Regions from separate parts of the Janthinobacterium sp. 64 genome, predicted to be linked through region 1. Evidence: predicted binding sites of a transcription regulator. Region 1 holds the regulator's gene; each other region holds the start of a gene.

Region 1 (7,705 bases):
CACCAGCCGTGAAATCGTGCAGATGGCGCGCGAAGCGGGCGCGACGAAAGTCATCTTCGCCTCGGCCGCGCCACCGGTGATTTACCCGAACGTGTACGGCATCGACATGCCGACGCGCGATGAGCTGATCGCCTATGGCCGCACGACGGAAGAAGTGTGCCGCGAAATCACGGCCGATTACCTGGTGTACCAGGATATCGGCGCGCTGAAGCAGGCGATCGCCGACGTCAACCCGGCGCTCACCAACTTCGAGGCGTCGTGCTTCGATGGCGTGTACGTGACGGGCGACGTGTCGCAGGAGTATCTGGACCGCCTGGAATATGCGCGCCACCATCCGAAGGCGGCAGCGCCCGAAGATACGCCGCGTTCCCAGCTGAACCTGAACCTGGCAACAACGGAAGCATAAGTACCTGCCCGGCCGATGCCGGGCTTTTTTTCGGGGTCGGACCTTCAGGTCTGACCCCGGCATTTGCCTTGGGTTACGCGGCAAATCGAACTCCGGAACTTCCACCATGACCACCAAAAAAACCTACGGCTTTACCACCACCATCCTGCATAACGACCGCCGCAAGGGCATCGAGCACGGCTCGCTGCACAAGCCCGTGCATACTTCCGTTGCCTTCGGTTATGCCGACGCGCGCCAGCTCGCTTCCGTGTTCCAGGGCAAGGAGCCGGGTTTCCGCTACGGCCGCCAGGGTAACCCGACGGTGTCCGCGCTGGAAGACAAGGTCAACCAGATGGAAGACGGCGTGTCCACCTTGTGTTTCGCCACCGGCATGGGCGCCATCGGCGCCGTGGTGCAATCGCTGCTGCGTGCGGGCGACCATGTGGTGTCGTCGGCCTTTTTGTTTGGCAACACCAACAGCCTGTGGCAAACGGTGACGGGGCAGGGCATCGCCGTGACGTTCGTCGACGCCACCGATGTCGCCAACGTGGCGGCCGCCATCACGCCGGCCACGCGCATCGTGTTTGTGGAAACCATCGCCAACCCGCGCACGCAGATCGCCGACCTGAAGAAAATCGGCGACCTGTGCCGCGAGAAGGGCATCCTGTACATCGTCGACAACACGATGACCACGCCGTACCTGTTCCGCCCGAAAGCGGTGGGTGCGGGCCTGGTGGTCAATGCGCTGACGAAATCCATCGGCGGCCACGGCAATGCGCTGGGCGGCAGCTTGACGGATACGGGCGTGTTCGACTGGACGCAGTACCCGAACATCTTTGAAAACTACAAAAAGGCGGCGCCGGCGCAGTGGGGCATCGCGCAAATCCGCGCCAAGGCCTTGCGCGATTTCGGCGCATCGCTGGGCCCGGAAGCGGCGCACCATATCGCCGTCGGCGCGGAAACCATGGCCTTGCGCATGGACCGCACCTGCTCGAACGCCCTGGCGCTGGCCACCATGCTTGCCGCCGACCCGCGTGTAGCGGCCGTGCACTACCCGGGTTTGCCAGTGCACCCGCAGCACGCGCTGGCGACGGACTTGTTCCGCAGCTATGGCTCGCTGTTCAGCTTTGAATTAAAAGACGGTATCGACTGCTTCGATTTCCTCAATCGCCTGAATCTGGCCATTCCAGCGAGCAACCTTGGTGACACGCGCACCCTCGTCATTCCCGTCGCGCACACGATCTTTTATGAGATGGGCGCCGAGCGCCGCGCCAGCATGGGCATTGCCGAGTCCTTGATCCGCGTGTCGGTGGGTATTGAGGATGAGGCCGATTTGCTCGAGGATTTCCGTAGCGCCCTGGATGTATAAAACGCCTGGACAATAAAAAAGGGCCGCAACAGTCATGCTGTTGCGGCCCTTTTTGCATGTACTTGATTAATGCCAGCTGCGCATCAGTCCCACCGCCAAACCTTCCAACGCAAACTCGTCTTCCGGCGACACGGTGATCACCTTGAAGTCGGGGTTTTCCGGCAGCAGTTCGATGACGGAACCCGTTTTTTTGTAGCGCTTGACGGTGACTTCGTCGCCGATGCGGGCCACGACGATCTGGCCATTCTTGGCGCTGTCGACCTTTTTCACGGCCAACAAGTCGCCATCCATGATGCCGGCGTCGCGCATGGACCAGCCGCGCACCTTCAGCAGGAAGTCGGGCTTGGCCGAGAACAGGGCCGGGTCCACGTTGTAGCTCGCTTCCAGGTTTTCCTGTGCCAGGATGGGCGAGCCTGCCGCCACCCGGCCGATCAGGGGCAGCGACATCAGCAGTGCTGCCGGCACCTTCGATGCCGGCGCTTCAGCGGCCGCACCGATCAGGCGGATGCCGCGCGAAGTGCCGGGCGAAATCTCGATCGCGCCCTTGCGGGCCAGGGCCTGCAAATGCTCTTCGGCCGCATTGGCCGATTTGAAACCCAGTTCATTGGCGATTTCGGCACGGGTGGGTGGAAAACCCGTGTTTTCAATCGCGTCCTTGATCAGGTTCAGGATTTGTTCTTGTCGTGCTGTCAGCTTGATCATGAGCGGTGGGTGCATACTAAAATGCTGTCTATATGAACAGTCTGTATTTTTGTACAGTATCGCCCACTATGCAAGGGGATTTCCGCTATTTGCGCGAATTTCGTGCGAAATACTGGAATGGGCAGGAAAAAACGCCTGGCCTGCCCCGTGCGCGGGCCGCTTGTTGAAGGAATGATTGAAACGTTTGCAAAAGGCGGTTATAATCTTCGGCTGACCTTCCCACACCCGTCTTGACGCCGGGGTGGGCGATTATCAATCCGACCTGAAGGAGTTTGCATGCGTCATTATGAAATAGTCTTTATCGTCCATCCGGACCAAAGCGAGCAAGTGCCCGCGATGATCGAACGCTACAAAGCCAGCGTAACCACCCGCGGCGGTTCGGTTCACCGCGTGGAAGATTGGGGCCGCCGTCAAATGGCTTACTCGATCCAAAAGCTGCCTAAAGCACACTACATCTGCCTGAACATCGAATGCGACAACGAGACCCTGGTCGAGTTGGAAACAGCATTCAAATTCAATGATGCCGTGTTGCGTCACCTGACCGTTAAAATGAAGAAAGCTGAAACAGCTCCTTCGCCGATGATGAAATCGGTACAACGCGAAGACGCGGCCAAAAGCCACCGCACCGAAGCACCAGCAGCCGCTCCTGCCGCAGCCGCCGCTTAATTCTTGACCAGGATCGTGCGCTGAACCAGCTACAAGTTACCGCCATCATTGCCGAGCGCGAAATATTGCGCTATACCCCGGCAGGGTTGCCGATTGTGAATGCAGTATTGCAACACAGTTCGCAGCAGATGGAAGCAGGGATTGCCCGTTTGACCGAGTTTGATGTTGCCGCGCTAGCCGCTGGCGAAATTTCAGGCCGGTTCAGCCAGGCAAGCTTGGGCGGGGTGTATCAGTTCACGGGTTTCCTGGCCAGGAAGAGCCGCAACAGCAAGAGTTTGGTGTTTCACATCATTGATTTTAGTGCAGTCAATTCTGACTAGCGCATTTTAGATACAGGAGCCTGACATGGCATTCGGTAAAAAGTTCGACAAAAATAAGCTCAAGCTTAAAGAAAAACGCAAACAGCAAAACCCTTTGTTCAAACGTAAGAAGTTCTGCCGCTTCACCGCAGCGCACGTTGAGCAAGTCGACTACAAAGACGTCGACACGCTGAAAGACTTCGTCCAGGAAAACGGCAAGATCATGCCAGCACGCCTGACCGGTACCAAAGCGCACTACCAGCGCCAAGTCGACACCGCAATCAAGCGCGCTCGCTTCCTCGCGCTGCTGCCATACACCGATCTGCACCACGCTTAATCGGTCAGATATTCCTGGAGAAGAACTATGCAAATCATTCTGTTAGAAAAAGTTGTTAACGTCGGTAACCTCGGCGAAGTCGTCAAAGTCAAAGACGGTTACGCACGTAACTTCCTGATCCCGCAACGCCTGGCACGTCGTGCCACGGCAACCGCTGTGGCTGAATTCGAAGTCAAGCGCGCCGAACTGGAAAAAGCTGCTGCCGCCAAACTGGCCGCATCGCAAGCCCAGGGCGAAAAACTGAGCGGCCTGACCGTTCAAGTTGCTCAAAAAGCTGGTGTTGATGGCCGTCTGTTCGGTTCCGTCACCAACTTCGACATCGCTGAAGCGCTGACCAAGCAAGGTTTTGCTGTTGAAAAAGCACAAATCCGCATGCCTACCGGCCCGCTGAAGATCGTTGGCGAGCACAACGTTTCGGTTGCTCTGCACACCGACGTGGTCGTGGAAGTTGTTATCGCTGTCGTACCAGACGCGAACGCGTAATTGTCTGCGGGCCTGGCCCGCAAGCATTGCCGCACGATGAAAAGCCGGGTTCGCCCGGCTTTTTTGTGGCCTTTTTTTCGCTCATTTTCAGCCCTTTATTTTTGCCAGCACGCCGAAGCGGGTATAATTCGCGCCATGAACGCCCCCTCTGATCCGCAACTGGATTCCCTCCGTATTCCGCCGCATTCGATCGAAGCAGAACAATCCGTCATCGGTGGTCTGTTGCGCGACAATGCAGCGTATGACCGCATCGCCGACTTCATGCATGCGGAGGATTTCTATCGCTATGACCATCGCATCATCTTCGAGCAAATCGTCAAGATGATTAACGGCTCCAGGCCGGCCGATGTCATTACTGTTTTTGAAACCCTGACCCAGCTCGGCAAGGCCGATGATGTGGGCGGACTCGCTTACCTGAACGCCATGGCGCAAAACACGCCATCGGCCGCGAACATCCGGCGTTATGCCGAGATCGTGCGCGACCGCGGCGTGCTGCGCAAGCTCATCACCGTCGCCGACGATATCTCCGGCACGGCCTTCAGCCCGCAAGGCAAGGAAGTCAAGCAGATGCTTGACGAGGCCGAATCGAAGATTTTCGCCATCGCCGAAGAAGGCGCGCGCGGCGCCCAGGGCTGGACCGCCATCCAGCCCCTGCTGACGCAGGTGGTCGAGCGCATCGACGAGCTGTACAGCCGCGACAACCAGAGTGAAATCACGGGCGTGCCCACCGGTTTCATCGACCTCGACCGCATGACCTCCGGTCTGCAGCCGGGCGACCTGGTGATCGTAGCCGGCCGTCCTTCGATGGGCAAGACGGCGTTTTCCGTCAACATCGGTGAAAACGTGGCCATCGACAGCGGCTTGCCCGTGGCCGTGTTCTCGATGGAGATGGGCGGCGCCCAGCTGGCCATGCGTATGCTCGGTTCCGTGGGACAGCTCGACCAGCACCGTCTGCGCACGGGCCGCCTGAACGACGAAGACTGGCCGCGCCTGACCAACGCGATTCAAAAGATGAACGACGCGCAGTTGTACATCGATGAAACGCCGGCCTTGAATTCGATCGAATTGCGCGCCCGCTCGCGCCGTTTGTCGCGTCAATGCGGCAAGCTGGGCCTGATCATCGTCGATTACTTGCAGCTGATGTCGGCCAATAGCCCGGGCGACAACCGCGCCACGGAAATTTCCGAGATTTCACGGGGCTTGAAAGGCCTGGCGAAAGAACTCGGTTGCCCCGTGATCGCGTTGTCGCAGCTGAACCGCTCGCTGGAGCAACGCCCGAACAAGCGTCCCGTGATGTCGGACTTGCGCGAATCGGGCGCTATTGAGCAGGATGCCGACGTGATCCTGTTCATTTACCGTGACGAGGTGTATAACCCCGACTCGCCAGACAAGGGGACGGCCGAAATCATCATCGGTAAACAACGTAACGGTCCGATCGGCAGCATCCGCCTCACCTTCATGGGGCAGTACACCAAATTTGGCAATTACAGTGGTGGCCTGGCGCTTTACCAAGGCGACTAAGACTCAGCAGCACTGATATTCCATTGGCCGCCCCCTCATACGGGGCGGCTTTCTGTAGTAAATAACACGACTCAATGCTTAACGGAGAATGACATGTTTGGACGCTTGATGCCCACTGAGGGCAAGTTTTTTGAATTGTTTAACCAGCACGCGGAACTGTGCGTCAAGGGCGCTAAAGAAATGCTCGGCCTGATGACCAATTTCGATGACCTGGAAAACCGCGTGCATGCGATCGAAAGCATCGAGAAACAGGCGGACAAAGTCACCTACGCCACCGTGGAAATGCTGCACAAGACCTTCATCACGCCGATCGACCGCGACGACATCCATCAGCTGATCACGCGCCAGGACGACATCCTCGACCTGCTGGAAGATGCGGCGCAAACCGTCTCGCTGTACGACCTGAAAGCCGTCACGCCGGAAGCCAAGCGCCTGGCCGAACTGGTGCTGGCCTGTACCGAAAAAGTACGCGACGCCGTCGCCATGCTGCACAACATGGACAACTCGCGCAAGATCGTCGCCATCTGCGAAGAGATCGACCGCCTGGAATCGGACGCCGACCACGTGATGCGCGCCGCCATGTCCAAGCTGTTCCGCGACGAACCGGACGTGCGCAACCTGATCAAGCTGAAAGCGATCTACGAAATTCTGGAAACCGTGACCGACCGTTGCGAAGATGTGTCCAATATTATCGAAGGCATCATCGTCGAAAACGCGTAAGCGTTGGGCCTGTCCTGAACCAGAATCAGAAAAGAAACTACAATGACCATACAAATCAGCATCTACGTGCTAGGCCTGTTGATCGCCCTCGCGCTGCTGTTTGACTTCATGAACGGCTTCCACGATGCCGCCAACGCGATCGCCACGGTGGTCTCGACGGGCGTATTGAAACCGCAGACCGCCGTTGCCATGGCTGCCACGTTCAACTTCGTCGCCATCTTCGTGTTCCACCAGCTGACCGTGGCCGCCACGGTGGGAAAAGGAACCATTGACCCGACAGTGATCGACCAGTACGTGATCTTCGGCGCGCTGATGGGCGCCATCTTCTGGAATTTGTTTACCTGGTACTACGGCATTCCATCGTCGTCCTCGCACGCCCTGATCGGCGGCCTGGTGGGCGCCGCCGTCGCCAAGTCGGGCACGGGCGCGCTGGTCGCGGCCGGCCTGTGGAAAACCGTCGCCTTCATCGTCATCGCTCCGGTGCTGGGTTTCGTGTTCGGTTCGATCATGATGCTGCTGGTGTCGTGGATTTTTGTCCGCTCGACGCCGCGCAAGGTCGACAAGTGGTTCCGCCGTTTGCAACTGGCATCGGCAGCCGCCTACAGCCTGGGCCACGGCGGCAACGATGCGCAAAAGACCATCGGCATCATCTGGATGCTGCTGATCGCCGCCGGCTACTCGAACGCAGCCGATGCGATGCCGCCGCTGTGGGTCATCATCTCGTGCTACACGGCCATCAGCTTCGGTACGCTGTTCGGCGGCTGGCGCATCGTCAAGACCATGGGCCAGAAGATCACCAAGTTGAAACCCGTCGGCGGCTTCTGCGCCGAAACGGGCGGTGCCATCACCCTGTTCGTCTCGACGGCGCTGGGCATTCCCGTGTCGACCACGCACACCATCACGGGCGCCATCGTCGGCGTCGGCTCGTCGCAAAAAATGTCGGCCGTGCGCTGGGGCGTCGCGGGCAACATCGTCTGGGCCTGGATCTTCACGATTCCCGCTTCCGCGTTCGTTGCGGCAGTGGCCTGGTGGATCGGCCACCATATCATGTGATGAAGTACCGTCGCGATTGAAAAGGGAGCCGTTCAGGCTCCCTTTTTTTATCTGTCTGGTGGTCGAGAATGACTGGCCGCTCTTGTTCGCTTCATGCTGCGTGGCTTCACCGTTCGCTAGTCTATATACACAGCCTTAGCCCAGCTCGACGGTCATGCCCTCGGCCGCCA
Region 2 (7,705 bases), 3.0 Mb from region 1:
CGACTCGTTTGGCGGCAACATCGCCTCGACATCGAGTACCTGCAATCGCAGCGCGATGACGGGGCGCTCCAATTCCACTTTGGCCAGCCGCTCCTTCAGCAGACGCACGAGATGTTGTTCCTGCCACGCCGGCTCGGCGAGGGCTATTTCAATTGGGGTTGGTGGTACTGCGGAACGGCCACGCTCGTGTTCCAGGAGCAGCGTGAATGTGCGCACTGACTGCTGCAATGAGACCAGCCACCCGACCAGTTGCAGGATGAGGCTGGTGGCGCCGTATAGCAGGGCATCCGCATTCTCTACTCGGCCGAAAGTCTCCGCCCGCACGTTGAATGTCAACGGTGGCTTTATCCACTCGTGCATCTCTGGGGCCTCGCCATAGGCGCGGTCTAGTGCTGCGAGCATCTCTTTACTTGTCCGGCGGAGCAGTCCTGTGCGCGGCAACTTGCGAAGCTGGCCTATGCGCTTAGCTCCGATATCGGTAAGCCAATCGTGAAAGGGCCAGGCAGCGGGAACGAGACCGCATGGCAATGCATCGAGTCGACGGTGTAGAGTAGTAACGGACAGCGCGCGGCGCCGCAGCGTTAATCCTTTGATTCGATGACTGTGTGCAAGCAGCCATGCTCCCTCGGCGGTGGGCGCGGCTCCTAAGCGTGCAGTAAAGCCTAGCTCTTCGATATTGCGCATCACGCGGCTACACAGTGCATGGGGACCTCGAAACAGCGTGAGACTAGCGCTCACATCCAGCAGCACCGAGAAATCTGGCTGGAACGTCACTTCCGGCGTGTACTGCATCAGCGCGGTCGCGACTGCCTCCATCGCCCTGGTCTCTTGTTCAGGAGCGCGCTCTAGTGTTTGGGTAGCGGGTGATACGGCGGACACGCCGCCGGTGCGCATGCCAACGCGCACCCCGTCACGCGCTGCATCACGTGACATTGTCAGAACGGCGCCTTTGTCGATAACGACAACGGCTGCCGCTTCAGACCATCGCGGACGCATACACTCGAGAGGTAGGAGTGGCAGGTACACACTCAACAGCATTTTCATTTTCAGGGACCGGCTTGTGGGCAACCGGCATATCTACGAGTGGTATAAAAATCGGGGCGTCGCATGTCGGCCCTTGGCGTTTAATGATGTCTGCCGATACACCTCCAGCTGCAGGGCGCAGTGCGATGCGCAAAGGCGATACAGAAGCGTCTGAAGCTGCCGCTAGGGGCCGAACGAGCCATAACCAGGTATCGGTACTCTGAGCTGCGAGATTTAACCGCCTAAGGGACTCTGGGCGAACGTTCGACTGCCAAATCACCACTGCCCCGCAGCTACCATTTTTGAGAATCTGTTCCGCAGACCACAGGGCGTCGGCTGAACTTTGCGGCCTCAACCACAACAGGTTTCGGTCATTTAGATGCCACGACCGGCATGCCATCGAATGGGGCAAATACGGCGGCTGTACGAATGCTATGCGCTCTTTTTGCGACAGCTTGGCCAAACATGGCTTCAGCAGTTGCATCTCGCCGATTCCATGTTGCTCAACCAGGAGCTCCACAAGGGATGAACGGGGCCAGCCTCTATTTGGTAACTCAATATCCAACTTCTCGTAGCCGGTGCCCACAGTGGTAGCGCGCGACACGGCAAGCTCACTGGCCCGCCATACGCTAGAGCGCAAGGCCTGGTCTAGAGCAACTTTGCTAGCAGGTGTTATTTCGAGTGGGGCGGCAACCATTGCTTTATTTACCTGTGTTTATGTACAGTATTTTTAGTATAGTCGGCTACTGTACGACCTAGCAAGGAGATTTTGTTGTCAACTTGAATTTAAAAATCGTTGAGGGTGAGGACGTCGGTGTGATGACTGCCGATGTGCGAAAGCACTTGAGCAGGTGACAAGTGGAAGGGGCGACCTTAAACTTCTCTATTTAGGGACATTGCATGGCCTACCGAAAATTTCGAGGTAACCGCAAGACTTACGCAATCCAGCGAGCAGGAGTCGCGATGGACCGCGTCATCGCAGCCACCACGCCGGAAACGAAGCGCCAGGCAGCGCGCTGGGCCAGGGCGTGGTTTGCTGCTGGGGGAAGTCCATCGGTAGCTAAGATGTCCCGTAAGGTACATGCTCATAGAAGCCTTCTAGACCCACAACTCGACGCTCGAGTATGATGGCGAGAGGCTAATATCGATGCAAAAGGCACTATGAATATTGAACTCGGCGATGAGCCGCAAGACGAGTCAGAAGCGGCGCTCTTCGCCGCGCTGCCATCAGATTTCCCACGTCCAACCAATCTAAGCGCCGTTTCAGGCGCCCAGCCTAAATTCTCCATGAATCGGTACCAAGGCCGATTCTACAGTCCTGGCTGCTCGCCGCCGGAGCTGCTCGAGCGCTGGAACAACTGCGAAGACCTTGCGCAACAACTCGCCGTATCGTCCCTTGAATCCAAGGCTGGGAAACGCTCGCACATGTCAGAGACTGAGATTCTCGACCAATATTTGCCGCGGCTGATTGCAACGGGCTGGGTATCCGAGCCAGAGGCCAGGTGGGTAATGCGCCGAACCGCCGAACTGGTCGGATGGCAGGTTCCACCGTCCGCGTCATCCTGACTTGCTTCATGACAGGAGCACATGGCGATGATAATCCGACCACATCCGTACCAAGCTGCTCCGAGCTAACGAAAGCCGTACTTAGGCGGCTTCATCATTTATGTCTAGGACTTAGATTGTAATCGACGCCGGCGTTACCGTTTCGCTCGGCCACTTTTCGAAGACCTTTTTTGAAAGCACGCGCCATTGGTGCTTCTTCAAAGCGGTACATCGACGGTGCAAACTCTTTGAAATAGCGTTCGCGCAGGTCGCCCCAGCTCTAGAGGTCGAGAGGCAGATGCTCACAGGCGATAGCGTCCTCGATGACGTGCCGGCGCTCGCTGCTAACGCGCTTGAGCAGTCGGCTCTTATTTTCAATCAGCCAGCGCTTGAACGACGCGGGCTAGGTCTGCAACGTCTCCTCCGCTAGCTCAGCGTACTGCCACCCCGCACGCTCAGCCAAAGCTGGGGCCTGCGGCCGCTCGGGAATGCGTAACGAACCCGTGTACGGCATCGAAACGAGCTTCGTACCGTATTCCACGTACTTACCGTTGGAAATCGGTACCTGACGTTAACCTGCGACTCATTACCGCTGCCAAACACAATCCGCCGCGAATCACCGATAAGTCAGCTGCGAATTTCGCTTCTTTATCCCAAGAATAAACAAAGGAAGTTCTTGGAAACGCCAAGTATCAGAATACCTCCAATTCTGCCTTTCTGAAAATGTGACCAAAGATGCAACACGACAACGACAAAGATATGTTTCCGTAGTAATATGCTCGTTACGATACTCCTTTAGAGTTAGGTCTTCCTCATGGTAATAAGTAGAATTGTAGTTAAAAATCACAAGCCAAAAAAGCAAATTAGGAGACGAACACGGAAGTGCAAACTGACCGTCAATGCTCCGACGCAACAAACTGCTTTGTCTAAGCTGCTCTGCGGCGATACTCCTTCTCACGAAAGCGGGATAACAGAAGTACTCCGACATTTAAGTGACTCTATCGATAACGTAGTACGAACTGTTATCCAGATGGATTACACTGATTCCGCTAAGCTAGCACTAATGGCTCCATTCTTTGCTCGCAGTATTTTGGAACTGGGCAGTACAGCCATCTTGGCAAGGCTCGACCCATTTAGATTGCTGATACTAAGAGAAAGCCAGAAACAACCTGATTATAAAATAGATAAATCTCATAAATCATCCATCCGATGGGCGGGCGATATTCTTGCGGACAAGGTAACCAATCTATGGGAAGACAAAGCGCTACAAAATCCCACTAGAGCTTTGTTGGGAGCCTATTTTATGGAGCTAGTTTGGAGCCCCCATTTCGAATTAATGCTTGATTCGGTACAAAATATTAATGGCGATGAATGGATTTCAGAGCTAAGAAAGAAGGATTCCAAACGATTCTGTAGCGAATTATTATCTGACTTCACGTCAGTATATTCTGAACTTTCAAAGGGAATTCATCACGAATTTGTCATTCCAATTACTGCAACTTTTGATGAGTCAACTATTCGAGAGTTATTGAGAAAAGTAGTTTTTAATATATCAACATTGGGGCTAATTTTGTCAGTAGTCGATTATGCAGCCAATCCGATAGCTACAGCAAACGCAGCAATAGCTTATAACCAAATACAAAAAATGGGGCTTTTCTAATGTCATTAGACGATAATTCTTTACTTCTTGCCGCAGAAGATTTTCCGGCAGAGGACTTTGAACGATACCACCACTTTTCCCGTCAGGAACAAGCATTCATTTCGAAGCTCATGGCGCACGGGCCAGTATTATTAAAAGGAGCACGGGGAAGCGGGAAAAGTGCGTTAATGCTTGAGGCTACGCGTCGAATGTATCCACAGAACGTTACCAGTTCTGTTTTCGGAATTTATATCAGCCTTCGTCATTTGGATTTATTAAGGAGCGAAGGGGAAAAATACGAGAGGATGTTATGTGAGCTAGTGATTGATGCTACTGCACACACGTGTGAAAATGAGCCATTCGATTTTGAGTGCAAACCAACGGTTACATCTCTTCAAAAAGCACTTTCAAAAATTGCTAGCGCTTCAGGAAAAAGGGTCGTTGTTCTATTTGACGATGCGGCGCATATAGGGCGAGAAGCACCCCTTCACGAGTTCTTTGATATTTTCAGAACGCTCTCAAATAGCAATATATCATGCAAAGCTGCAATTTATCCTGGAGTCACTAAATTTGGCACTCGTTTTGATGTATACAACGATGCCACGGTCATCGACGTATCTAAAAATGACGAATTGGAGGGCTATAGCGAAGGCTTTTCAGAGATATTAAAAATGCGTTTTAATGGAACATTGCCGCGGTCCGTCTTTACAACTCAGTTCGATGTTGATTCTGTTGCCGGTTTTATGGGCCGCGCCGTTTTAGGCAACATGAGGGGCTTCATTTTTGCGTGTAATGCGTTGTCGGAAAACCTAACAAACAATAAAGTAGGCCTAACGACAATCACCAAAACACTTATTCATTTAGCAAGTAACTATTACTGGCCACTTATCGAAGAACTAAAGCCTAAACTCGGCGTTTATGCACCGATGATTGACCCTGCGATAAGCGTGGCCAACTCTATCTTTTTCGAGGCAGGAGAAAATAACAAGAAAAATGTTATCATTTTACGTGAAATAGCACAACGCCTATCGAAGCCTCTGGAAATTTTGGAATATACGGGTTTCATTGCTATAAGAGATGTCTCTCGTGCGATGAAATCTAGGGGAAGGGGCACCAGATATAGTCTAAATTTATGCACACTACTTGAAAATACCAGCGGCGCTAGAGTTACTAGCGAATTATTTTCGAGTTGGCTTAAATCAGAAGACGAATCAGTCGAGCTGCACAAAGGAAGCGAAATTTTTAAGATTGAACTTCCAGAATTGTTGGAAAATTCCGAAATGCTTATTCTCCAAGAGGATATTGATAAACTTGCAAAATCTAATGCGTATCCGTACGGGTTGACTGAACAGAAATTAAGTATACTTAGTCAAGCGGGTTTTGCAACAGTTGCAAACTTGGCGGAGGCAACTGATGAAGAATTACTTTCGCTGGATGACATTGGTCCACAAACTTTGAAGCGGATACGAAGTACTGTCTCTCAAGCAATCTGGATGTAGCATTTTCTCAGCTTTGTGCGGTGGTTTTTTATTTAATATAATTCTCATCTCCTCGCCCTCCTCTGAACAATCATCCCTGTTGTCACTTACAGCGCAGGGAGGTTTCTCTAATTTAGTTGTGAATCAGCGACCTCAGGTCATATGGCAGTGCGAGCGAGCGGAATGTATGAAATATAGTTGTAAAGAGGCATGTGAATCTGGTTCATATGCTCGGTGACTGGAAACGAGGTCGCAAAATTTTTATTGAAAGCGAGGAGGAATTGCAAAGTTCACTTGGGCATTGTCGTGGAGGACCTGCAGATACTGCCTCTTTTGCAGACCATCTCTTTCATTTCCAACTCTCTGTATTGAGGCATAATCGTCAGCAACCACGAAAAAAAAGCCGCTCAAGTGAGCAGCAATTTTTCCTTAAATGGATATAGTTGAAATGTGAAAGTCTAATAATTTTGCAATTTCAGTATCAGCCTCTTTATTTTGAATGGTTACTTTCAAAGTATCCGGCGTTTTCTCTGAGGAGTGTACATTACACCTTATTCCGCATTTCAAAGTGTATTGAACACCATATTGAATGCCTTTTTCACTTGCAATAAATGGGCTGGAGAGAACAATATTTCTAAGATTAATAGAATCTTCTTTTTTTATCAGATAATCGCTCAAATGCGCCTCGCTTGTGGTAGTTAATTGGAGTGGTCAGTTCTGCCTCAGGTTATTAGGCCTGCCCTTGGCTCTGGCTATGTATGGTGCGTGCTTGGCCAAGGCAAAGACAGAGGCACAAAGCATTGTTAGGGGCCATGGTGTCGCACAGTTCCTCCCACACACACCAAATGGGGGTAAATGTACACTTTTCAAGTCAACCCCACCCACGCAGTGCCGCGAATCTCCGACTGACTGGATATTAACTCACTACACGATTTATCTATCTCGCTTGTTCAGTATGAAATTTTAGGCTAGGCAGTGTCTACAGGCATCGGCCCTGGCAGGTTCCGCCCATTTGTATATATTACTACTGTAAAAGTGGCCATCGCCTTCTACAGGTTTCTTTGTACAACTCACGAAGATTGGCACTCCTGAAAAAGGGTCGTCTCTCCCTGCCCATCGACAAGCGAAACGTACAGGCCAACCCGGCCGACGATAACGGACAAGGTTGCACGCCCATCTTGACGAGCTAAGGCTCGATACCTCCAACCATCCATGTCCACACTTGAAGGGCTTGGCCAATCTTCCGGATGGGTATGCCATTCACCAAGATACCGAATTTCCCCGTCGCTCTGTTTCCACATGAGGTCGGCTTCCGTTTGATGACCAGGGTCGTTACGCTCATATCGCATCCGATGCCGAACATCCCCAGCCTGAGGCTGAGTGGCCTGTATCACCTCTACGTGCTCACCACGGACATGACCGAGCAATATACCGCCGGCCTCTGTCGCAGCCCGAGAGTTTTGGCGATACATATCAAAGGTTTCGAGCACTGATGCTTGAAACAATAAATATATCTTTTGGCTCGGCATCTGCCACAAATCTACGAATCGCACGCTGGGCAACCTTCGATATTTGGCGGAGAGGAATCGGGTTGGCAAGTGTAGCCCGGTACCACCACTCTTGTTCGCAAGGTGCTTGTTTGGTTTCCTGCTACCCAGTCTAACGCCATATCTAAAGCTAGGCACGCCGCTTGAATTGACACCGTAGCAGGGAAAGGGACATATTCTTGTTCACAGCCCTGTCCGGCATAGATTTGAGGCATGGACTCTACGGTCGCCTGATATTGCCCCTCCCGCGCGTAATTAGCCAAGCAGTAGCCGCAAGCTTGGCCTCGTTCCGCTTTTAAATGCCCGCGAACTGCTATTCCAGGTCCCTCAATCCAAGTGGACAGCCGTGCCTGTGCTGCGTGGTATTTATGCTCTAGGACATACCCTAGCGACTCCTCCCCAGTCGCGTCGATGATAAGGTCCATCTTAGTCAGGTTGACTTCCTTTGCATCGCGATGGATAGGTTTAACATT
Region 3 (7,705 bases), 930 kb from region 1:
CGTATGCGCTCCTGCAATTGCGCCAGCGGCGACAGGCCGCGTGCCAGGGCAAACCAGACCAGGGCCAGGATCACGGGCAGGATGATGAACTGCGGCAAGATCACGCCCTTGATGATTTCGTTGGCCAGCTGGGCGCGCTTTTCCAGCGTCTCGGCCACTTGCACCAGCGTGCGGCGCGGTTCGTCGTCGCTGCCGGATGGCATGTCGAGATAGGTAAACGCCACGCGCACGGGCGTGCCGTGGATGGTGTCGTTGCGAAACAGCACCATGCCGCTGCGGTATTTGTCGGGGTCTTGCGGCGGCGGCAAGTCGCGGTCGCCGTCGAGGTATTCGCCGCGCCCGCCCACCACCAGGTAATACAGGGTGTCGACATCGTCGCCGCGCAGGAAGTCGCGGCCGCTGCGGTTCTTGTCCGGCAGGCGGCGCAGCTGCGCGCCGTCGGCTTGCTTGACCTGCTGCGTCAGCACCGTCACGCTGTCTTCCAGCGCATGATCGAACGGTTGATTGGCGATGCCCTTGGCCACCAGGTAGGTGATGGCGATGCTCATCGGCCACAGCAGCAGCAAGGGGGCCAGCATCCAGTCGAGGATTTCGCCAAACAGCGAATGCTCGATGGTGTCGTCCTGTTCCGTGGTGGGCGGCTCGAACCAGTCGTCGTCGTCCACCTCGTCCGCTGGCGCTTCGCGCGCCTTCACTTGGTGGCGGGTCCGCTGACCGGGGCTGCCGCCTCGCCCGCTTCGGCATTCAGGCGCGCCGCTTCCGAGTATTTTTCCAGGCAATAGCCGAGGCCGCGCACGGTGGCGATGCGCACGCCGCCCACCTCGATCTTCTTGCGCAAGCGGTGCACATACACCTCGATGGCGTTGTTCGACACTTCTTCGCCCCATTCGCACAGGTGGTCGACCAGTTGCTCTTTCGAGACGAGGCGGCCGGTGCGGCCCAGCAGGATTTCCAGCAAGCCCAGTTCGCGCGCCGACAGGTCGAGCATCTGATCGTTGATGTAGGCGCTGCGTCCCACCTGGTCGTAGCTGAGGGGGCCGTGCTTGATGACGGTGGCGCCGCCACCAGCGCCGCGGCGCGTCAGGGCGCGCACTCTTGCCTCCAGTTCCGACAGGGCGAACGGCTTGGCCATATAATCATCGGCACCGAGGTCGAGGCCATTCACGCGTTGTTCGATGGAATCGGCGGCCGTCAGGATCAGCACCGGCAGCAGCGAGGCGCGCGCGCGCAGGCGGCGCAGCACCTCCAGGCCGGACATCTTCGGCAGGCCCAGGTCGAGGATCAGCAGGTCGAATTCCTGGGTGGACAGGGCCGTATCGGCCTCCTGGCCGGTCTTGACGTAGTCGATGGCATAACCGGACTGGCGCAGCGAGCGGGTCAGGCCATCGGCCAGCACGCTGTCATCTTCGGCAAGTAAAATACGCATGGTGCACTTCCTATGCTTGCAACATCAGGACATCTGAGGTGTGTATTGTGTTTCATTTTCCGCAAGGTGGCGAGTTTTTGTGAAAAACCAGGCTTGTATTGACCTGTTTCAAAACAAATCCACGTTCCGCTTGCATTGATCACTGTTTTTTTATACAGTACTGTCTGTGTAAAGAATTTAACCCACTGGCGCTATCGCAGGCTGCAGGATTCAAATGGATTCGCAACTGTAGGACGGCTGAAAGAACATATGGACGATAAAAAAGCTGTAGTACCCGCATCGGAAAAAGCCAAGGCGCTCGCCGCCGCACTGGCGCAGATCGAGAAGCAGTTTGGCAAAGGTTCGGTCATGCGCATGGATGCCAGCGCGGTGATCGAAGAAGTGCAAGTCGTGTCGACCGGTTCGCTCGGCCTCGATATCGCGCTGGGCGTGGGCGGCTTGCCGCGCGGCCGCGTGGTGGAAATCTACGGTCCTGAATCGTCGGGTAAAACCACCTTGACCCTGCAAACCATTGCTGAAATGCAAAAACTTGGCGGCACGTGCGCCTTTATCGATGCCGAGCACGCGCTCGACGTCGGTTACGCGCAAAAGCTGGGTGTGAACCTGCACGAATTGCTGATCTCGCAACCGGACACGGGCGAGCAGGCACTGGAAATCTGCGACGCCCTCGTGCGTTCGGGCAGCGTCGACCTCGTCGTCATCGACTCCGTGGCCGCACTGACGCCACGCGCCGAGATCGAAGGCGACATGGGCGACTCGCTGCCAGGTCTGCAAGCGCGCCTGATGTCGCAAGCCCTGCGTAAATTGACCGGTTCCATCAACCGCACCAATACCCTGGTCATCTTCATCAACCAGATCCGCATGAAGATCGGCGTGATGTTCGGCAGCCCGGAAACCACCACGGGCGGCAATGCGCTGAAATTCTACGCCTCCGTGCGCCTCGATATCCGCCGCACCGGCTCGATCAAGTCCGGCGATGAAGTGATCGGCAACGAAACCAAGGTCAAGGTCGTCAAGAACAAGATCGCGCCACCGTTCAAGGAAGCGCACTTCGACATCCTGTACGGCGCCGGCACCTCGCGCGAAGGCGAAATCCTGGACCTGGGTTCGGATGCCAAGATCGTGGAAAAATCCGGTTCGTGGTACAGCTACAACGGCGAACGCATCGGCCAGGGCAAGGACAACGCCCGCGCCTTCCTGCAAGAGCGTCCCGCGCTGGCCCGCGAAATCGAAAACAAGGTCCGCGCGTCGCTGGGCGTGCGCGAACTGCCGCCGCTGGCTGCTGAAAAGCCGGAAAAAGCGGATAAAGCCGCCGACAAGGCTGCCAAGGCGGAAGCCAAGCCAGAGTAGGCCGGATGAGCGCGGCAAAGCCGCGCGTAATCCGACAACACCACAGACGTCAACAATGTTGTCGGATTACGGCCCAAGGGGCCGAATCCGACCTACGCATGGCTTGCCGCAAGGTATGACCCCGATCGCCGTCCCGCGCTGTTGCGCCGGGCGGCGATTGTGTTTGGGTGCTGTGATCGTGGAATGAATGAAAGACAAGGTGGGTGTATGGCTGCAGTACAACTAAGCCTGAAGGGCAGGGCGCTCCGCTTTCTGTCGATGCGCGAGCATAGCCGCATGGAATTGCGGCGCAAGCTGCAGCGCCATGCGCAGGAAGGCGACGACGTGGAAGCCTTGCTCGACAGCCTGGAGCAAGCCAACTGGCTGTCGCAGGAGCGCTTTTCCGAGTCGCTGATCCACCGCCGCTCGGCGCGTTTCGGCAATAGCCGCATCATGGCGGAATTGCAAAGCCATGGCATCGGTGGTGAAGCGCTGCAGGAACTCAAGGCGGGCCTGGCCGAAGGCGAGACCGCGCGCGCCTGCGAAGTGTGGCGCCGCAAATTCGGTGCAGTGGCGCAGGATGCCGAACAGCGCAACAAGCAGGTGCGCTTCCTGATGCAGCGCGGCTTTTCGCAGCGCGCCGTGCAGGTGGCCTTGAAAGGCCTGGAGCCCGAGGATGAGTAATATTTATTAACTTGACAGCAAGGATCAGTTATTCTGCCTAATTGCTGCTGCGCATGTTGCGTCCCAGCTTATTTACTTGATATACGGGACACCTGATGAGCGCTTGGCATGCTGGCTACACGGCCGAAACCGCATACACCTACGGCTATTACACGGAATTGAACCCCTTGCGCATACAGTTGTTGCTGCTGAGCTGGGGCATACAGCCGCCGAAGGTCAGCACCGCATGCGAGCTCGGCTTTGGTCAGGGCATGACCGTCAATATCCATGCCGCCGCGTCCGGCACACGCTGGTATGGCACCGATTTCAATCCGGCCCAGACTGCCTTTGCGCAGGAACTGGCCGAGGTCTCCGGCAATGGCGCCGTGCTGTCGGAACAATCGTTCCAGGATTTTTGCGCCCGCAGCGACCTGCCTGACTTCGATTTCATCGCCCTGCACGGTATCTGGAGCTGGATCTCGCCGGAAAACCAGGCGCATATCACCGATTTCCTGGCGCGCAAGCTCAAGCCGGGCGGCGTGCTGTACATCAGTTACAACACGCAGGCGGGCTGGGCGGCGATGGCGCCGATCCGCGACCTGATGGAGCAGCACAGCCGCGTGCTGAGCGCGCCGGGGCAGGATTCCCTGACGCGCGTGGGCAGCGCGCTCTCCTTCGTCAACCGCATGATGGAGACCAAGCCGCGCTACCTGCTGGCCAATCCCACCATTGCGCTACGGTTGCAGCAGCTCAGCGAGCAGGATCCGAATTATCTGTCCCACGAATACTTCAATCATTACTGGCAACCGGTATCGTTTTCGGCCATCAAGCCGGTGCTGGCAGGGGGCAAGCTCGAGTTTGCCGGTTCGGCCGCCTACTCCGATCATGTTGCCCCGCTCAATTTCTCGCCCGAACACCTGGCTTTCCTGGCGCAGATTCCGGATGCCACTTTCCGCGAGAACACCGTCGATTTTCTGCTGAACCGGCAGTTTCGCCAGGATTACTGGGTCAAGGGCAGTCGCAAGCTGAGCGCCCATGAACAGGCTGGCGCACTGCGCGCCATACGCATCCTGCTGGTGGCGCCGGTCGAGCAGATCTCCATGAAGGTGACGGGCGCTTTGGGCGAGGCCGACCTGGACCCGGCCGTGTATGGCCCCCTGCTGGAACTGCTCGGTGACCGCAAGCCGCATACCATAGCCGAACTGCAACAGCGTTTGCCCGCCGGCCTGGCTGACCTGGGCAGCCTGCTGCAGATGCTGCTTGTGCTGGCGCATAAAGCCTGCATCTCGCCGGCGCAGGATGATGCCGCGATCGCGCTGGCGCGGCCGGCCACGGCCAGGCTGAACCGGCATCTGCTGGAAAAGGCACTGGGCCGCACCGACCTGGCCGCGCTGGCCAGTCCGGTGACGGGCGGTGGCGTCGGTGTGTTGCATCTGCAACAGTTGTTCCTGCTGGCCAGGCTGGAAGGGCATCTGGAGGCCGACGCCTGGGCGGCATTTGCCTGGCAGGCTTTCCGCGCACTGCAGCAAACCATGGTGCGCAATGGCACGGTGCTGACGACGGAAGAAGACAACCTGGCCGAACTGGCCGTGCAGGCGGAAAGCTTCCGCGTCACCGTGCTGCCCATCCTGCAGGCGCTGGGCGTGGCCGATTGATGCTGATGCCGAAGTACCTCGCGGCATGACAATGGTAGTGATTTTTATGATATCAATCATTCGTTTTGTGAATGACTACATGAAAATCACTGTTTTCTATTTATAATTTGAAATGTTTTTAACGATGCAATGAAAAATTATGTTGCGGCGCAACCTGCGCGCAATGTGCTACACTTTTAGGGTTTTTGCGGCGCCGCAGGTGCGGTTGCTGTTCGTAGAAGCTGCGAACGGCGTGCTTTATGCACATGGCTGCTTACTAAATTTTGGCCGCGCAAGCGGCATCGGTCTTATGCCCCTGTCAACTCCCGTATCCCGGCGTGCCCTACGGCACTCCCGCGTTATCGACGTCCAAGCGTATGTGCGCGACGACGGCCTGTGGGATATTGACGCCCGTATCACTGATATCAAAAGCTATGACGCGACCCTGGCCTCCGGCCCCCGTCCCGCCGGCACTCCCCTGCATGACCTCCATTTACGCATTACCGTCGATCGCGAACTGACCATCGTCGAGGCCGAAGCCGCCTCCGATGCCGTGCCCTATCCCGGTTTTTGCGATACCATCGGCCCCGCTTACAAGGCGCTGATCGGTTTGAATTTATTGAAGAATTTCCGCCGCGACTTGAAACAGCGCCTGGCGGGAATCGCTGGCTGTACCCATTTGACCGAACTGGCGCAAGTCTTGCCGACTGCGACGGTTCAGGCATTTGCCGGCGATGTCTGGTCGACCCGTGACGGTGAGAATGCTGATTTGTCGCATGAAAAGCCGTTTCAACTCGACAAGTGTCACGCCTTGCGCACCGATGGCGGGGCAGTTGCACAGTACTACCCGCGCTGGGTAGCCAAAGCGTGACCCCGGCGCTGTATTTCCTGTTTTTTTGCACCACTAACCGTATTTTTACAAATCAGTATCAGAAGGGAAGCCAGCATGAAAATCCATGAGTATCAAGCCAAAGAAATCCTCCGGCAGCACGGAGTGACGGTACCACGCGGTATTGCGTGCATGTCCGTCGACGAGGCAGTCAAGGCCGCGGAAACCCTGGGCGGCCCGGTATGGGTCGTCAAGGCGCAGATCCACGCAGGTGGCCGCGGCAAGGGCGGCGGAGTGAAAGTGGCAAAATCGATCGAACAGGTCAAAGAATACGCTGACCAGATCATGGGCATGCAGCTGATCACGCACCAGACCAGCGCCGAAGGCCAGAAAGTCAACCGCCTGCTGGTGGAAGAAGGCGCCGACATCAAACAAGAACTGTACGTTTCGCTGGTCACCGACCGCGTCACCCAGAAAATCGTCCTGATGGCTTCGTCCGAAGGCGGCATGGACATCGAAGAAGTGGCCGAGAGCCACCCTGAGAAGATCCACCACGTCACCATCGAGCCTAGCGTCGGCCTGACCGATGCCCAGGCAGACGACATCGCCGCCAAAATCGGCGTGCCTGCCGGTTCCATCGCCGACGCCCGCGTCAACCTGCAAGGCCTGTACAAAGCGTACTGGGAAACCGATTGCTCGCTGGCCGAAATCAATCCGCTGATCGTCACCGGCAGCGGCAAAGTCATCGCCCTGGACGCCAAGTTCAACTTTGACCCGAACGCCCTGTTCCGTCACCCGGAAATCATCGCCCTGCGCGATCTGGACGAAGAAGATCCAGCTGAAATCGAAGCGTCGAAATTCGACCTGGCCTACATTTCGCTCGACGGTAACATCGGTTGCCTGGTGAACGGCGCCGGCCTGGCCATGGCCACCATGGACACGATCAAACTGTTCGGCGGCGAGCCAGCCAACTTCCTGGACGTCGGCGGCGGTGCCACGGCAGAAAAAGTGACCGAAGCGTTCAAGATCATGCTGAAAAACCCAGGCCTGAAAGCCATCCTGGTGAACATTTTCGGCGGCATCATGCGTTGCGACGTGATCGCCGAAGGCGTCATCGCCGCGGTGAAAGCCGTTTCGCTGAACGTACCGCTGGTGGTGCGCATGAAGGGCACCAACGAAGATCTGGGCAAAAAGATGCTGGCCGATTCCGGTCTGCCTATCATCGCAGCCGACACCATGGAAGATGCAGCCAAGAGCGTCGTTGCCGCTGCTGCCGGTCAAGCTTAATTAAGGAATCAACATGTCCATTCTGATCAATAAAGATACCAAAGTAGTAACCCAAGGGATCACCGGCAAGACCGGCCAGTTCCACACCCGCGGTTGCCGCGACTACGCGAACGGCAAAGCTGCCTTCGTGGCAGGCGTGAACCCGAAGAAAGCCGGCGAAGACTTCGAAGGCATTCCTATTTTCGCTAGCGTCACCGAAGCGAAAAAAGAAACCGGCGCCAACGTTTCCGTGATCTACGTGCCGCCAGCAGGCGCGGCAGCGGCGATCTGGGAAGCTGTCGAAGCTGAAATGGATCTGGCCATTTGCATCACCGAAGGCATTCCTGTACGTGACATGATGGCCCTGAAAGACCGTATGGCCAAGTCGGGCAGCAAAACGCTGCTGCTGGGCCCTAACTGCCCAGGCTTGATCACGCCAGACGAAATCAAGATCGGCATCATGCCAGGTCACATCCATAAAAAGGGCCGCATCGGCGTGGTATCGCGTTCGGGTACCCTGACCTATGAAGCAGTCGGTCAATTGACCGCACTGGGCCT

What was found. Region 1 encodes LexA, which represses DNA repair genes until DNA is damaged. Its sites were predicted from a motif close to ACTGTATNNNNATACAGT; they were not measured.
Region 2: a site for LexA is predicted at 1,732-1,749, ahead of imuA (translesion DNA synthesis-associated protein ImuA). Genes of this name have one in related genera too.
Region 3: a site for LexA is predicted at 1,568-1,585, ahead of recA (recombinase RecA). Genes of this name have one in related genera too.

What each region holds. Positions count from the first base shown of each region.
Region 1 is NZ_PHUG01000001.1:2,182,821-2,190,525, reverse strand. Features, by position in the region: gene purF (amidophosphoribosyltransferase) at 1-406, shown strand, start outside; gene CLU91_RS09605 (cystathionine gamma-synthase family protein) at 513-1,754, shown strand; gene lexA (transcriptional repressor LexA) at 1,821-2,456, opposite strand; gene rpsF (30S ribosomal protein S6) at 2,733-3,122, shown strand; gene priB (primosomal replication protein N) at 3,143-3,442, shown strand; gene rpsR (30S ribosomal protein S18) at 3,468-3,758, shown strand; gene rplI (50S ribosomal protein L9) at 3,786-4,241, shown strand; gene CLU91_RS09575 (replicative DNA helicase) at 4,377-5,762, shown strand; gene CLU91_RS09570 (DUF47 domain-containing protein) at 5,856-6,482, shown strand; gene CLU91_RS09565 (inorganic phosphate transporter) at 6,525-7,535, shown strand; gene CLU91_RS09560 (MBL fold metallo-hydrolase) at 7,671-7,705, opposite strand, start outside.
Region 2 is NZ_PHUG01000001.1:5,157,428-5,165,132, forward strand. Features, by position in the region: gene CLU91_RS22660 (Y-family DNA polymerase) at 1-1,044, opposite strand, end outside; gene imuA (translesion DNA synthesis-associated protein ImuA) at 977-1,720, opposite strand; gene CLU91_RS22670 (hypothetical protein) at 2,185-2,589, shown strand; gene CLU91_RS27985 (hypothetical protein) at 3,599-4,228, shown strand; gene CLU91_RS27990 (hypothetical protein) at 4,228-5,706, shown strand; gene CLU91_RS27995 (hypothetical protein) at 6,115-6,363, opposite strand; gene CLU91_RS28840 (Mov34/MPN/PAD-1 family protein) at 6,756-7,214, opposite strand; gene CLU91_RS22680 (ThiF family adenylyltransferase) at 7,226-7,705, opposite strand, start outside.
Region 3 is NZ_PHUG01000001.1:3,116,957-3,124,661, reverse strand. Features, by position in the region: gene CLU91_RS13785 (sensor histidine kinase) at 1-695, opposite strand, end outside; gene CLU91_RS13780 (response regulator) at 692-1,426, opposite strand; gene recA (recombinase RecA) at 1,676-2,776, shown strand; gene recX (recombination regulator RecX) at 2,984-3,439, shown strand; gene CLU91_RS13765 (class I SAM-dependent methyltransferase) at 3,535-5,073, shown strand; gene CLU91_RS13760 (DUF2889 domain-containing protein) at 5,213-5,923, shown strand; gene sucC (ADP-forming succinate--CoA ligase subunit beta) at 5,999-7,168, shown strand; gene sucD (succinate--CoA ligase subunit alpha) at 7,182-7,705, shown strand, end outside.